Regions from separate parts of the Rhizobium sp. BK512 genome, predicted to be linked through region 1. Evidence: predicted binding sites of a transcription regulator. Region 1 holds the regulator's gene; the other holds the start of a gene.

Region 1 (7,260 bases):
TTGACGGCAAGCTCGTCGCCAACCCGTACAAGAAGTGGTCCGAAGTCAACCCGAAGCTTCCGGCTGTTGATATCGCTGCCTACATCCCGGGCGAAAAGCACGGCACCCGCGAAGTCTTCGAACAGAACGTTCTCGCTGCTGGCTGCAAGGCTTCCGGCGCAACCGACGTTATCGCCAAGGAAATCGCCGACAAGGCTGCCCAGGGCAAGGCTTGCGTCGCAGTTCGCAAGGACGGCGCTGCCGTTGACATCGACGGCGACTATCCGGAAACGCTGGCACGCATCGCTGCCAACAAGACCGGCGTTGGCGTATTCGGTCTCTCCTTCTATGAAAACAATGCCGACAAGCTCAAGGTTGCGACCATGAGCGGCATCGTTCCGTCGACGGAAACCATCGCTAACGGCACCTACCCGGTTTCCCGCCCGCTGTTCTTCTACGTCAAGAAGGCACATCTCGGCGCCGTTCCGGGCCTGAAGGAATATGTCAACTTCTTCGTATCCGACCAGATGATCGGCCCTGACGGCCCGCTCGCCGAATACGGTCTCGTTGCTGCTCCGGATGCAGAGCGCGATGCGATCCGCAAGGACGTAGAGGCTGGCAAGACCATGTAATGAACTTTGCCGGCGCGACGCTCGGGGGCGTCGCGCCGGCATCGCCTTATCCATCCGGCTCCAATGGGGCGCCGGACGGGTGAACTTCTTCTCCATGATAATGAAGCCGATGGCACGCTCCTGGAGCTGCCGGGTTCTTTGGGGGCTGTGGGCCTGGGGACGTAACGAATGAGCACATCCATCATACTCTTGTGCCTGGTGGTGATCGGCGCCGTTGCCTATGTGGCTGCGCGCAGCCGCGCTAGCGCACTTTCCGGAGGCAGATCTGCTGCCCTGCATTCGCGGCCGGCCTATTATGGCTCCTATGCCGCGATCTGGGCTGCTCTGCCGTCCCTGATCGTTCTGTGTGTCTGGCTGGCTGTCAGCCCGGGCATCATCTCTTCTTCCGTTCGCGGCGCCTTTCCTGACGACGTGAAGGCGCAGCCGGCCGTCCAGCAGGATCTCGCCTACAGCATGGTCGCCACCATTGCCCGCGGCATGAACCTGCTGACCTCAGATGAGGTTTCCTCCCTCTCGGGCAATCCCGCGGGCTTGCAGGCAAAGCTCAGTGAAAAGGGTGTGCCGCTCGCCGGCGAGCCGCAGCCTTACATGATCGATGCCGCAAAGACCCTGAACTCTGAGAGCATGACGAGCCGCACCATCATGACGGCGATCGTTCTGCTCATTTCCGTCGCAGGCGCCTTCTATGCGCTGCGCTCGGTTGCTCCGCGCTTCCGCGCCCGCAATCGTGTCGAGCGTGTAATGCTCTGGGCGCTGCTCGTTGCATCCTCCATCGCCATTCTGACGACGATCGGCATCGTTCTCTCGATGCTGTCAGAAGCGGCCCGTTTCTTCTCCGTCGTTCCCTTCGTCGACTTCTTCTTCGGAACGGTCTGGGATCCGCGCTTTGCCGGTGCGGGCAGCTCCTCCTTCGGCCAGTTCGGGCTTATCCCACTCCTGCTCGGCACGCTCTATATCGGCCTGGTCGCCATGCTGGTCGCCGTGCCGGTTGGCCTCTTTGCCGCCATCTATATGGCCGAATACGCCTCTCCGAAGATCCGCTCGATCGCCAAGCCACTTCTCGAAGTGCTCGCCGGCATTCCGACGATCGTCTACGGCTTCTTCGCGCTCGTCACCGTCGGGCCGTTCCTGCGTGATTTCTCGTCGCAGATCAGCGGTCTCCTGACCGGTAATTATACGAACTTCATCCAGGCACAGAGCGTCATCACCGCCGGCATCGTCATGGGCATCATGCTGATCCCTTACGTTTCCTCGCTGTCGGATGACATCATCACCGCCGTTCCGCGTGCCTTGCGCGACGGTTCGCTCGGCCTCGGCGCCACGCGCTCAGAAACCATCAAGAAGGTCGTCCTGCCCGCAGCTCTTCCCGGTATCGTCGGCGCGCTGCTGATGACGGCTTCCCGCGCCATTGGCGAAACCATGATCGTGGTTCTGGCCGCCGGCGTCGCCGCCCGTATCCAGATCAATCCCTTCGAGCCGATGACGACCGTGACCGTCAAGATCGTCAACCAGTTGACCGGCGACCTTGAGTTCACCTCGCCGCAGACGCTGGTCGCCTTCGCACTTGGCATCACGCTGTTCTGCATCACGCTTTGCCTCAACATTTACGCGCTCTACATCGTGCGCAAATATCGGGAGCAGTACGAATGACGAATATTGTTTCCCCCGTCGCCGGCGTCACCGTTTCCAAGGCGCCCGCGCGTCGCGATATCGGCATCAAGCGCCGCTATGCCGCCGAGCGCCGGTTCCAGGCCTATGGCATCGCAGCCATAGCGTTCGGCCTCATCTTCCTCTTCATCCTGCTCTGGACGGTCATCAGCAACGGCTATACGGCCTTCCAGCAGACGTCGATCACGCTGCCGATCGAGTTCGCCGAGAAGACGCTCGACCCGGACAACAAGCGTGCAACCGACCCCTCGGTGCTAGTCGCTGCCAACTATCCGGTTCTGCTGCGCGACGCGATCGTCAAGCAGCTCGGCATCAATGCATCGAGCCGTCCTGACGTGCGCGACGCATCCGCCATGCTGTCCAAGGGCGCGCCGATCCAGCTGCGTGACATGGTCGTTGCCGACCCGTCGATCATCGGCAAGACCGTCAATGTCACGGTGCTTGCAGATGCCAATATCGACAGCGCTAACAAAGGCCAGATCAATCTTTCGGTTGATGAGAAGAACCGCAAGGTCAACGACAAGCAGGTTGCCTGGATGAACGAGCTGAAGGCGAGCGGTGCTCTCCACAAGACGTTCAACACCGGCCTCTTCGTCAACGGCAATTCCAGCCGTCCGGAAGCCGCAGGTCTCGGCGTCGCCCTGATCGGCTCGCTCTACCTGATGCTCATCGTGCTTGCCCTTTCGCTGCCGATCGGCGTCGCAGCCTCGATCTACCTCGAGGAATTCGCGCCGAAGAACAAGCTGACGGATCTGATCGAGGTCAACATCAACAACCTCGCCGCCGTTCCGTCGATCGTCTACGGTCTGCTCGGCCTGTCGGTCTTCATCAACTTCGCCGGCCTGCCGCGTTCGGCATCGCTCGTCGGCGGCCTGGTGCTGACCCTGATGACGCTTCCGACGATCATCATCGCGACGCGTGCGGCACTGCGCGCCGTACCGCCGTCGATCCGCTCGGCAGCCCTCGGCCTCGGCGCCTCGAAGATGCAGATGGTGTTCCACCATGTGCTGCCGCTTGCAATGCCCGGCATCCTGACCGGCACGATCATCGGTCTTGCCCACGCACTCGGCGAAACTGCGCCGCTGCTCCTGATCGGCATGGTCGCCTTCGTCGCCCAGGCGCCGGCCACTCCGCTCGATCCCTCCACGGCACTTCCGGTTCAGGTCTACATGTGGGCCAACGAAGCGGAGCGCGCATTCGTGGAAAGAACCTCGGGTGCCATCATCGTCCTGCTCCTGTTCCTGATCGTCATGAACATCGGAGCTATCCTCTTGCGTCGTCGCTTTGAGCGCCGCTGGTAAACGGAGTAGAGATCATGAACATGTTGACGGAAGCCGCAGTCGAGAAGGCGCTGGACCAGAAAATGAGCAACGTCCCGTATAAGATGATCGGTCAGGATGTCTCCGTTTATTACGGCGAGAAGCGTGCGCTTTTCGATGTCAATCTGAACATCCGCGAAAACACCGTGACCGCGCTGATCGGCCCTTCGGGCTGCGGCAAGTCTACCTTCCTGCGTTCGCTGAACCGCATGAACGACACGATCGACGGCTGCCGCGTGACCGGCAAGATCACGCTCGACACCGATGATATCTACGATCCCGATATCGACGTCGTGGAACTCCGCGCCCGCGTCGGCATGGTATTCCAGAAGCCGAACCCGTTCCCGAAGACGATCTATGAAAACGTCTCCTACGGCCCGCGCATTCACGGTCTGGCAAAGTCCAAGGCCGATCTCGACCAGATCGTCGAGACCAGCCTGCAGCGCGCCGGCCTCTGGAACGAGGTCAAGGACCGCGTGCATGAATCCGGCACCGGCCTTTCCGGTGGTCAGCAGCAGCGTCTGTGCATCGCACGCGCCGTTGCGGTCAGCCCGGAAGTCATCCTGATGGACGAACCCTGCTCGGCGCTCGACCCGATCGCGACTGCAAAGGTCGAAGAGCTGATCCACGAGCTGCGTGAAAACTACACGATCGTCATTGTGACGCATTCCATGCAGCAGGCCGCGCGCGTATCACAGCGTACGGCCATGTTCCACCTCGGCAACCTGGTCGAGGAAAACGATACTGACAAGATGTTCACCAATCCGGACGATCCGCGCACCCAGGACTATATCATGGGCCGGTTTGGCTGATTTTGGCAATGTGAAGCCTTCCCGATTTTCGAGGACAAAGCCCCATGGCATCGACACATATTTTTTCCGCCTATGACGACGATCTGAAGTTCCTGTCCCGGCGCATTTCCGAGATGGGTGGTCTTGCCGAACAGATGGGCGCCGACGCAGTTCGCGCGCTGGTCAACGGTGACACCGCACTCGCTCAGAAGGTCATTTCCGACGACGTGATCCTCGATCACGCTGAACGCGAGATCAACGACAAGGCGATCGTCACGATCGCCCGTCGCCAGCCGATGGCCTCCGACCTTCGCGAGATCATGGGTTCGATCCGCATCGCCGCCGACCTCGAGCGCGTCGGCGATCTCGGCAAGAACACGGCAAAGCGCGTCATAGCGGTGCAGAGCACCGGCGTTCCGCGCAAGCTCGCCCGCGGTCTCGAGCATCTCTCCGAACTGGCGCTGGTCCAGCTCAAGGAAGTGCTCGACGTCTACACCAATCGCTCGGCCGACAAGGCCAAGTCCATCCGCGAGCGCGACGACGAGATCGACGCGATGTACACCTCGCTGTTCCGCGAACTCCTCACCTACATGATGGAAGATCCGCGCAACATCACGAGCTGCACGCATCTTCTCTTCTGCGCCAAGAACATCGAGCGCATCGGCGACCACGCGACCAACATCGCCGAGACGATCTACTACATGGCAACCGGCGCCCAGCCGGAAGGCGAGCGTCCGAAGGACGACAGCTCCAATACCGTTGGTGCGGTCACGGAGTAATCCGGACCTGCCGATTGCGTGCGCGCCCCGTCGGGGGCGCGCAGGGTCGCAGCCAATTCCGAGTTCTTGCATGGTCCCTTGCTTAAATCACCCCCGGTTTAAGGATCATGCATTAGGAGACTGACACGCATGATCCCAAGAGTTGCAGTTGTTGAAGATGAAGAGGCGCTGAGCGTGCTTCTCCGCTACAACCTTGAAGCCGAAGGTTTCGAGGTGGATACGATCCTTCGTGGCGACGAAGCCGAAATCCGGCTTCAGGAGCGCACGCCGGACCTGCTCATCCTTGACTGGATGCTGCCGGGCGTTTCCGGCATCGAGCTCTGCCGCCGGCTGCGCATGCGGCCGGAAACCGAGCGCCTGCCGATCATCATGCTGACGGCGCGCGGCGAAGAGAGCGAGCGCGTTCGCGGTCTTTCGACCGGCGCGGACGACTATGTCGTCAAGCCCTTCTCGACGCCGGAACTCGTCGCCCGCGTCAAGGCGATGCTCCGACGCGCCCGTCCCGAGGTGCTCTCCACCGTTCTGAAATGTGGTGATATCGAGCTCGATCGCGAAACGCACCGCGTCCATCGCAAGAGCCGCGAAGTCCGCCTCGGCCCGACCGAATTCCGCCTGCTGGAATTCCTGATGTCCTCGCCGGGCCGCGTCTTCTCCCGCTCGCAGCTTCTCGACGGCGTCTGGGGCCATGATATCTACGTGGACGAGCGCACCGTCGACGTCCATGTCGGCCGCCTGCGCAAGGCGCTGAATTTCTCCAACATGCAGGATGTCATCCGCACCGTGCGCGGCGCGGGATATTCCATGGAAGCTTAAGCTTAATCCGAGTGATCGGAGGTCCAGACGGGTCGCTCGCTTGCCGGGCGGCCCGTTTGTCTATCTGGCGCCCCTAGCTCCTTACGAAAGCCGACACCAGGCGCCGAAAGCGAACCTCGAAAGGATCTGCTTTTTACAGACGGATGCGCACAAGAATTCGATCAAGAGCCTTTTGCAGAGCCGCAGTGCCGCCAAACGCACGAAAGTCTTCGAGCACCTGTTCGTTCAATCCGCCCTTGGTCGAATGCTCGCCGATGAGTTCATCGAAACTCGCGACAGGTTTTGAACGGGCAGCATGGGCGAGGCCGGAAAACAATTGACGGAGGTAGGCGTCGCCAGCCGTTCCCGAGAGCCCCTTGCTCTGCAGCCAGGTCGACGTCGCGTCCAGGATGCCGAAATAGCTGGCCATCAGGCAGCTCGCCACCGCGAGAAGTTCGAACTCCTGCTTGTCTTCAACCTGGATCGCCGTTCCGAGCGCCGAAAAGAGTGTGTGGGAGACCTCGTCGGGCGGGTAGATCGCAGTCGCCCCCTGGAGATCTGCGACGAACGGAAGTGGAATTGCCAGGCTCAGGCGAACCGGCCGATCGATCCACGCCAGCAGTTGATCCATTGGCGTGGCCGCGACAAAGCTGATGACATGGTGGCCCGGCCGAAATCGGAGCGAGCGGATGACCTCCTCGGCAATTTGCGGCCTCACTGCCAAAAATACGAGATCGGAGCGGTCGAGAACATCCTGGTTGCCCAGAGCGATAGACACATTCCCGTTTGCCGCCGCGAGGCGGGAGGCGACGCCTGCGTTGCGAGGTGACAGCGCGATGGGTGTGTCGCGAAACGCCGTCTTGCCCAATCCGGTGACGACAGCCTCGGTAATCGTGCCCGCCCCGACGAACCCCATTGTCATCCGCTTTGGATCGATCTCCATTGGCACCCCCCAAGCGACTATTTGCGCCGTGCTACTCCACCAGAATACCGCATCTGTATCAGAAAATCGCGCTACAGCGCCATGACCACCGGTCCATGCCAGCCTTGGGGCTGAAACGCATCGATGGTCTTGGCCACATAAGCTCGCATTGTCAGGCAGGGTGGATGCCGGCAGAGATCGGCCTTCCGCAGATCGCGGTCAGGAGCCGTTTTCCGGCGTTCCTGTGCCGGCTAAAAAATCACCCCTCCGCGCCAGGCGAGGAGGGGTGATGATACATTGCGTCTGTTGCAAGATCGCTGCTCAGGCGACCCGGACAGCCTTACGGCGTTCGCTCACCGGCTGATAGGCGAGACGCTG
Region 2 (7,260 bases), on a different contig from region 1:
CGTGTCCGGTTGGCGATCGAAGCTGCCGACATCGAACTGCCCGGCGGCGAGCGCCTGCGGGTTACGGCAAGCTTCGGCTGCGCGGGGCGCACAAATGCCGTAAGCAATCGCAATTTCGATGATCTGGTAAAGCGCGCCGACCTGGCGCTCTATGCGGCCAAGGCCTCGGGACGCAATTGCGTTGTTGCCGGGCCGATTGTTCCTTCCACGGCACCGCAGGAAGAGCGGCGCAAGGCTGCCGGCGGGAGCCACGATATCCGCATATGAAAAACGCCGTATTCGCATGCGGCGTTCCTGACATTTCCTATCGAACGTCTCTTCAGTTGCCGTCGATCTGCTGGCCGATATAGGCGATTGCCTGCTGATAGACCGTTGCGGCATTCCATCCCTCGATGGCGACGAAGTTCGGTTCGCCCGGCTGGTAGCCTGCGCCGGCGCGCCAGCCGTGACCCTTGAGGAAATTGGCAGTCGAAGCCAGTGCATCAGCGCGAGAGCCGACCATGTCGACGCGGCCGTCGCCGTCGCCATCAGCGCCGTAACGCACCACGTTGCGCGGCAGGAATTGCGTCTGGCCGATTTCGCCATGGGCAGCGCCTCGGGCTTGCGGGCTCAGATAACCCTCCGAAACGAGCTGTAGGGCTGCATAAAGCTGGTCGGTGAAATATTCCGAACGGCGGCAGTCATAGGCGAGGGTCGAGACTGCGGACATGGTATGCTGGTTGCCCATATAGCTGCCGAAGCCGGTTTCCATGCCCCAGATGGCAATCAATGGGCCGGCCGGAACGCCGAAACGGCGCTCGATCGAAGCGAAGAGAGCCTGGTTGGCGGCCTTCATCGACCGTCCGCGAGAGATAACGGCGGCACCGCCGCGCTTCTTCATGAAAGCATCGAAGGAGAGCTTGAAGCTCTTCTGGCCGCGGTCGGCCGAAATCGTCGGCTTGTTGTAGCTGACATTGGCGAAGGCGCGGCTCAAGACGGACTGGCTCACACCATTGGCTGCCGCCGTCTGTTTGAAATCGGCGACCCAGGCCTCGAAACCGGCACTGGTGTTACCGCACTGGGCACCCTGCGCGAACGCCGGTACCGCATGGAGGACGCCCATTGCCGCGGCGGCCGCCAGAATCAATTTTGTCATGCGCATTGAGAAACCCCGCTCTCGATCTGCATAGCTTTCAGGCCAGGCAAGAGAATGCCAGTCACCGGCGATTTTGTCACGGTCGCCCTTTAGCGAACGCTTATACGGCGGTATTTGCCCGAAAAAGCCCCGCTCGTCGAGCAGGGCTTTAGCATATTATGGTTTACAAATGGTATCAGGCTGCCTGCTTGCGCGGCTTGACGAGGCCACGATTGATGAGCAGTTCGGCAATCTGGATGGCGTTGAGAGCCGCACCCTTGCGCAGGTTGTCGGAGACGACCCACAGGTTGAGACCGTTCTCGACGGTCGCATCTTCGCGGATGCGCGAGATGTAGGTCGCGTCCTCGCCGGCAGATTCATACGGCGTGATGTAGCCGCCGTCCTCATGCTTGTCGATGACGAGGCAGCCCGGCGCTTCGCGCAGGATATCGCGGGCCTGATCTGCGGTGATCTCGTTTTCGAATTCGATGTTGACCGATTCCGAATGACCGATGAAGACGGGAACGCGTACCGCAGTGCAGGTCACCTTGATCTTCGGATCGAGCATCTTCTTCGTTTCAGCAAGAACCTTCCATTCTTCCTTCGTGTAGCCGTCTTCCATGAAGACGTCGATGTGCGGAATGACGTTGAAGGCTATGCGCTTGGTGAACTTCTTGTTCTCGATCGGATCGGCAACGAAGACGGCACGCGTCTGGTTGAAGAGCTCGTCCATGCCCTCCTTGCCGGCGCCGGAGACCGACTGATAGGTCGAGACGACGACACGCTTGATCTTGGCGAAGTCATGCAGCGGCTTCAGCGCGACGACGAGCTGGGCAGTCGAGCAGTTCGGATTGGCAATGATGTTGCGCTTCGTGAAGAGCGAGATCGCGTCCGGATTTACTTCCGGAACGATCAGCGGCACGTCGGCGTCGTAGCGCCAGGCCGAGGAATTGTCGATGACGACGCAGCCCTGCTGGCCGATCTTCGGGGAGACGCGCTTGGAAACCTCGCCGCCGGCCGACATCAGGCAGATATCGGTGTCAGAGAAATCGTAATTCTCCAGATTGGAGACCTTCAGCGTCCGGTCGCCATAGGAAACCTCGAGGCCCTGGGAGCGGGAGGAGGCGAGTGCTACGACTTCATCGGCTGGGAAACCGCGCTCGGAGAGAATGTTGAGCATTTCCCGCCCGACATTTCCGGTGGCTCCGGCAACTGCAACTTTGAAACCCATTTCTCAAGCTCTCTTTCTCTTCTCTCCTCTTGTCCGGTGAGGGGGGAAGCGCGACATCATCGCGACTTCCTGTCCCCGGCCGGGCCGGGGAGAGAGCGGCAGGCCAGAGACGTCAGACGGTTTTCGTCGTCGTTTTGGCCTTGGTTTTGGAAGAAACCGGAACGGCAAAATCCAGCCCGGCACTTCCTGCCAGGTTGTTGCGCTCAGCGATGGCATGCTCGTGGCGAACCATGGATATTCCTTTTCCGTCGTTGCTCATAAAACGTTTTCCACAGGAGTCAAGGTTTTTGCGTATGTGGCGAGCGGAGGAGAGGGGGTTGCCATGCTGCGGCGTTTTGTCATCCCTCTGTCATTGCCGAGGGGTATCCCCGACCCGTTGTGATGACTGCAACGAAAAACGGGGGTTTTTCCATGCGTATGCTTCTCGCCGCTTTTGCGGCCACCACGATTCTGGCCGGTGCTGCTCAAGCAGCCTCGATCTATCCGCTTGATCGTGCTACGATTCTCGCCGGTTCGCCTTTCGACTTCAAGGTCGAGCTTTCCAAGCAGGTCAAGCCGGAAGACGTGAAGATCACGGTCAATGGCCAGGACTACAAGACTGTCCTCGGGGGCGAGGCACAGTTCGTCGAGCTGGAAAAGGGCAAGGAAGACAAGGCTCTCGGTTCCGCTCTCCTGCTGCGCGGCCTGAAGATTGCCGCTCCGGGCACCTACAAAGTTGAAGTCGCCGCCGGCGACGAAAAGAAGGCCGTGACCTGGGAAGTTTTCGGCACTTCCGCACAGCCGAAAGCCAAGAATATCATTTTCTTCCTCGGTGATGGTCTTTCCGTCGCTCACCGCACCGCAGCCCGTATCATGTCCAAGGGCATGACCGAAGGCAAGGCGAACGGCCGCCTGAACATCGACGATCTCGATCATATGGCCTTTATCGGCACGTCCGCCACCGATTCGGTTACCACCGACAGCGCCAATACGATGTCGGCCTACATGACCGGCCATAAGGGCGCCATCAACTCGCTCGGCGTCTATGCCGACAGGACACTCGACACGCTGGACGACCCGCGCGTCGAAACTTTTGGCGAAGCCCTGCGTCGCCAGACTTCGAAGTCGATCGGCGTCGTTACGACCTCCGAACTTCAGGACGCGACGCCCGCTGCCGTCGTCTCCCATACCCGTCGTCGTGATGACAAAGCCGAAATCACCGGCATGCTGTTCGACGTGAAGCCGGATGTCATCCTCGGTGGCGGCTCGGCCTACTTCCTGCCGCAGGCGACTGCCGGCTCGAAGCGCAAGGACGACAAGGACTATGTCAAGATGTTCCAGGACGCCGGCTATAAGCTCGCGATCGACAAGACGGAACTCGCCGCCGCTGCCAGCACTAACGAAGGCAAGATCCTCGGCCTGTTCCACACTGGCAACATGGATACGACGCTCGACCGCGAATTCCTGAAGAAGGGCACTGTCGGCAAATTCCCGGCCCAGCCCGGCCTTGTTGAAATGACCAAGGTCGCGCTCGACAAGCTCTCGAAGAATCCCGAAGGTTTCTTCCTGATGGTCGAAGCTGCCAACATCGACAAGATGTCACATCCTCTCGATGGCGAGCGCGCTGCCATCGATACGATCGAATTTGACAAGGCCGTCGGTCTGGCGAAGGAATTCGCCGCCAGCAATCCCGACACGCTGATCGTCGTCACCGGTGACCATACGCACGGCATCACGATCGTCGGCACGATCGACGATACGATTGAAGGTACGGAGATGCGAGAGAAGGTCGCTGGCCGCAGCTTCACCAACTATGTCGATGCCAATAATGACGGCTATCCCGACAGCGTTGACGTCTCCAAACGTCTCGCCCTGTTCGTCAGTAATTATCCTGACCACTACGAAACTTTCCGCCCGAAGCTGGATAATCCATACACTCCGGCCATCCAGAACGAGAAGAAGGACTACGTCGCCAACGAAGTCTACAAGGATGTTCCTGGCGCCGTCTTCGTTCCGGGTAACCTGCCGAAGAGTGCGGCCACCGGCGCGCATACCGTCGATGACGTTGTCCTGCAGTCGACCGGCCCCGGATCGGAGGGCTTCAAAGGCTATATGGAACAGAGCGACGTCTACCGCGTTCTCGCCGACGCTTTCGCGCTCGGCGCCAAGCAGACGAACTAAGCACCTGTGTCCCAGGCCGCTTGCCGGTCTGGGACTTTTCATCGATCCTCATCCCGGTCGCTATGCGGCCGGGTATCCGTTTTTGGAGACCGCTATGGAAAGGCTCGCTTTGCTGAATCTCAGCCGCCGTCGCCTCATGGGCGTCATGGCTGCGGTTCCCTTCGCTGTCGCCCGGCCTGTGATTGCCGATGATTCCTCGATCAGCTTCGATGAACTCTACGGAAAATTTGGTGTGCTTGGTCTCGAATTTTCCGACAAGGTAAAGCGCCTTGCTGGCAAGGAAATCAGTATCAAGGGCTTCATGGCGCCGCCGTTAAAGGCTGAGGCGCAATTCTTCGTACTTACGGAGATACCGATGTCACTCTGCCCCTTCTGCTCTTCCGACGCAGACTGGCCGGACAATATCGTCGTCGTTTATCTCGGCGAGAAGCAGACCTTCGTACAGCCGAGCCAGACTATCGAAGTGCGTGGCACGCTCGAGTTCGGGTCGTGGAAGGACCCGGAAACCGGCTTTGTAAGCCTGCTGCGTATCCGCCAGGCCGAATATTCCAGCGTCTGAGCATCGATGCTAGCTCTTGAAATCGAACAACTGGCCATGACGTTTCCTGGCCTTTCGGCACCTGCGCTCGCCGTCGATCATCTGTCGATCGACGCGGGCAGCCGTGTCGTGGTTACCGGCGCCTCGGGATCCGGCAAAAGTACCTTCGTCAATATCGTCACCGGACTGGAGCGGGTTTGCGAGGGCCGTGTCCGCTGGAACGGTGAGAATATTGCCGCGCTCTCCGAAAGTCGCCGTGACCGCTTTCGGGCCGCCAATATCGGGTTGGTCATGCAGGAGTTTCACCTTTTCCCCGGCCTGTCCGCTGTCGAAAACGTGCTGTTGCCTGCGCGTCTCGCGCGTGCCGCGACGTCGACGATAATCGAGCGCGCCCACGATCTCCTCCACACTGTCGGTCTTGAGCGCGCCGCACAGAGGATCGAAACCATGTCGCGTGGCGAAATGCAGCGCGTGGCGATTGCCCGGGCGCTCCTGCGCAAACCCGGTGTCATCGTCGCCGACGAACCGACCGCGAGCCTCGATGCCGACAGCGGCGATGCCGTCGGTGATCTGCTGCTCGATCTTGCCATGGCCGAAGGCAGTACCCTGATCGTCGTGTCGCATGATCCCCGCCTCGCCACTCGTTTCGACCGATGCCTGACGTTTCGTTCCGGCCGCATTATCGACGATTCCGCGATCAAGGGAGCGGCCGCATGATCCGCTTCATCCTTGCCGATCTGCGCCGTTTATGGGCCGGCTCTCTCGTTGTTGTACTGCTCGTGGCGCTTGCGACCGCGCTCGGCGTTTCCGTCATCCTGCAGGAAAGGGCTCTTCGTCTCGGCAGTGCGCGGGCGGCCGACAAGTTCGATCTCGTCATCGGCGCGGGCGGCAGCGAGACCCAGCTCGTGCTCTCGTCCGTTTTCCTGCAGCCGTCCGCGCTGCCGCTAATGTCCGGCGACGTCCTGGCAAAACTCGCTGCCGATCCGCGCGTCGAATGGGCTGCCCCCGTTGGTTTCGGCGATTCCTTCTCAGGCTATCCGATCATCGGCACGACGACAGCGTTGACGGAAACGATTTCCGGCGGCTTTTCCGAAGGTCAAGGTTTCGCCAGCGAGGGCGAGGCTGTCATCGGCGCAAGCGTTAACTTGGCTATCGGCAGCGAGATCAAACCGATGCACGGCACGATCGAAACCGGCGGCCATACGCATACGGAACTTGCCTATCGCGTGATCGGGCGCCTACGACCGACAGGCACAGCATGGGACCGGGCCATTCTCGTTCCGATCCAGGCCGTCTGGCATATTCATGGGCTGGAAGCGGGCGAAGAGCACGACCATGACCACGCCGCCACGGAGGGCGCTCATGAGGAAGCCGACCATCATGCGGAGGCTGAAACCCATGCCGGCCTGAACGAGAGCTGGACTGCGGAAACGCCCGGTCTTCCGGCCATCCTCGTCAAGCCGAAGACGATTGCCGATGCCTACAAACTGCGGCAGGACTATCGCAATGGCACGACGATTGCCGTCTTTCCCGGCGAAGTCCTGACCAATCTTTATGCGACGCTCGGTGATGCCAAGCAGTTTCTTGTTGCCGTTGCCTCTGGTGCGCAGGTGCTGGTCGCAGCCTCGCTGATCCTTGTGACTGTCATCCATATCGGCCAGCGCCGCAGGCAGATCGGTGCGCTGCGTGCCTTCGGTGCTCCCCGCAGTGCCATATTCGGTATTGTCTGGCTGGAGTTTTTTATTCTTGTTGCCGCTGGGGTCGGGCTTGGTTTTACACTCGGCTACGGTGCCGCGCTCATTCTTTCCGGCTTCTTCTCGCAAAGCAGTGGCGTCAACCTGCCCGTCGGCTTCGCCCGTGAAGACGGAGCGCTTGCTATAATGCTTCTTGCCTTCGCCACTGTCCTCGCCGCCTTGCCGGCGGTGCTCGCCTATCGGCAGTCTCCGGCCCAGGCTTTGCGGGGGTGAGCATTGCGGCGGGCCTGTTCCGCCATGCTGTGACCATCCATGCACAAAAATTAGACTAAAGTCATAATCCCAAAGCATCCCTCTTTCTGACTCGTCTTTTCTGTCAAACTCTCGTCAGGCGTGTCGTGGCCAGGGGTATGCTTTGAGGAGAGTAGGCCGCGACCGTTGCTCATCACTCTGTGGAGGACAGACAATGGCAAATGTCGCAAGCGTCGACGGTGCGAAAGCCGGTCCGATGACGGGCGAGGAG

Evidence for each region. The regulator PhoB, encoded in region 1, activates phosphate uptake and scavenging genes when phosphate is short. The targets are predictions, from matches to a motif close to TGTCATNNANCTGTCAT.
Region 2: the regulator PhoB is predicted to act here: its motif matches at 2,682-2,698, upstream of FHX06_RS23865 (alkaline phosphatase).

Annotation. Positions count from the first base shown of each region.
Region 1 is NZ_JACIAS010000004.1:491,212-498,471, forward strand. Features, by position in the region: gene FHX06_RS17595 (substrate-binding domain-containing protein) at 1-611, shown strand, start outside; gene pstC (phosphate ABC transporter permease subunit PstC) at 780-2,261, shown strand; gene pstA (phosphate ABC transporter permease PstA) at 2,258-3,580, shown strand; gene pstB (phosphate ABC transporter ATP-binding protein PstB) at 3,595-4,410, shown strand; gene phoU (phosphate signaling complex protein PhoU) at 4,455-5,168, shown strand; gene phoB (phosphate regulon transcriptional regulator PhoB) at 5,298-5,981, shown strand; gene FHX06_RS17625 (pyrroline-5-carboxylate reductase) at 6,115-6,903, opposite strand; gene FHX06_RS17630 (GcrA family cell cycle regulator) at 7,204-7,260, opposite strand, start outside.
Region 2 is NZ_JACIAS010000007.1:96,547-103,806, forward strand. Features, by position in the region: gene FHX06_RS23845 (GGDEF domain-containing protein) at 1-267, shown strand, start outside; gene FHX06_RS23850 (lytic transglycosylase domain-containing protein) at 320-1,141, opposite strand; gene FHX06_RS23855 (aspartate-semialdehyde dehydrogenase) at 1,311-2,345, opposite strand; gene FHX06_RS23860 (hypothetical protein) at 2,458-2,640, opposite strand; gene FHX06_RS23865 (alkaline phosphatase) at 2,757-4,505, shown strand; gene FHX06_RS23870 (hypothetical protein) at 4,600-5,064, shown strand; gene FHX06_RS23875 (ABC transporter ATP-binding protein) at 5,071-5,760, shown strand; gene FHX06_RS23880 (ABC transporter permease) at 5,757-7,010, shown strand; gene FHX06_RS23885 (MFS transporter) at 7,204-7,260, shown strand, end outside.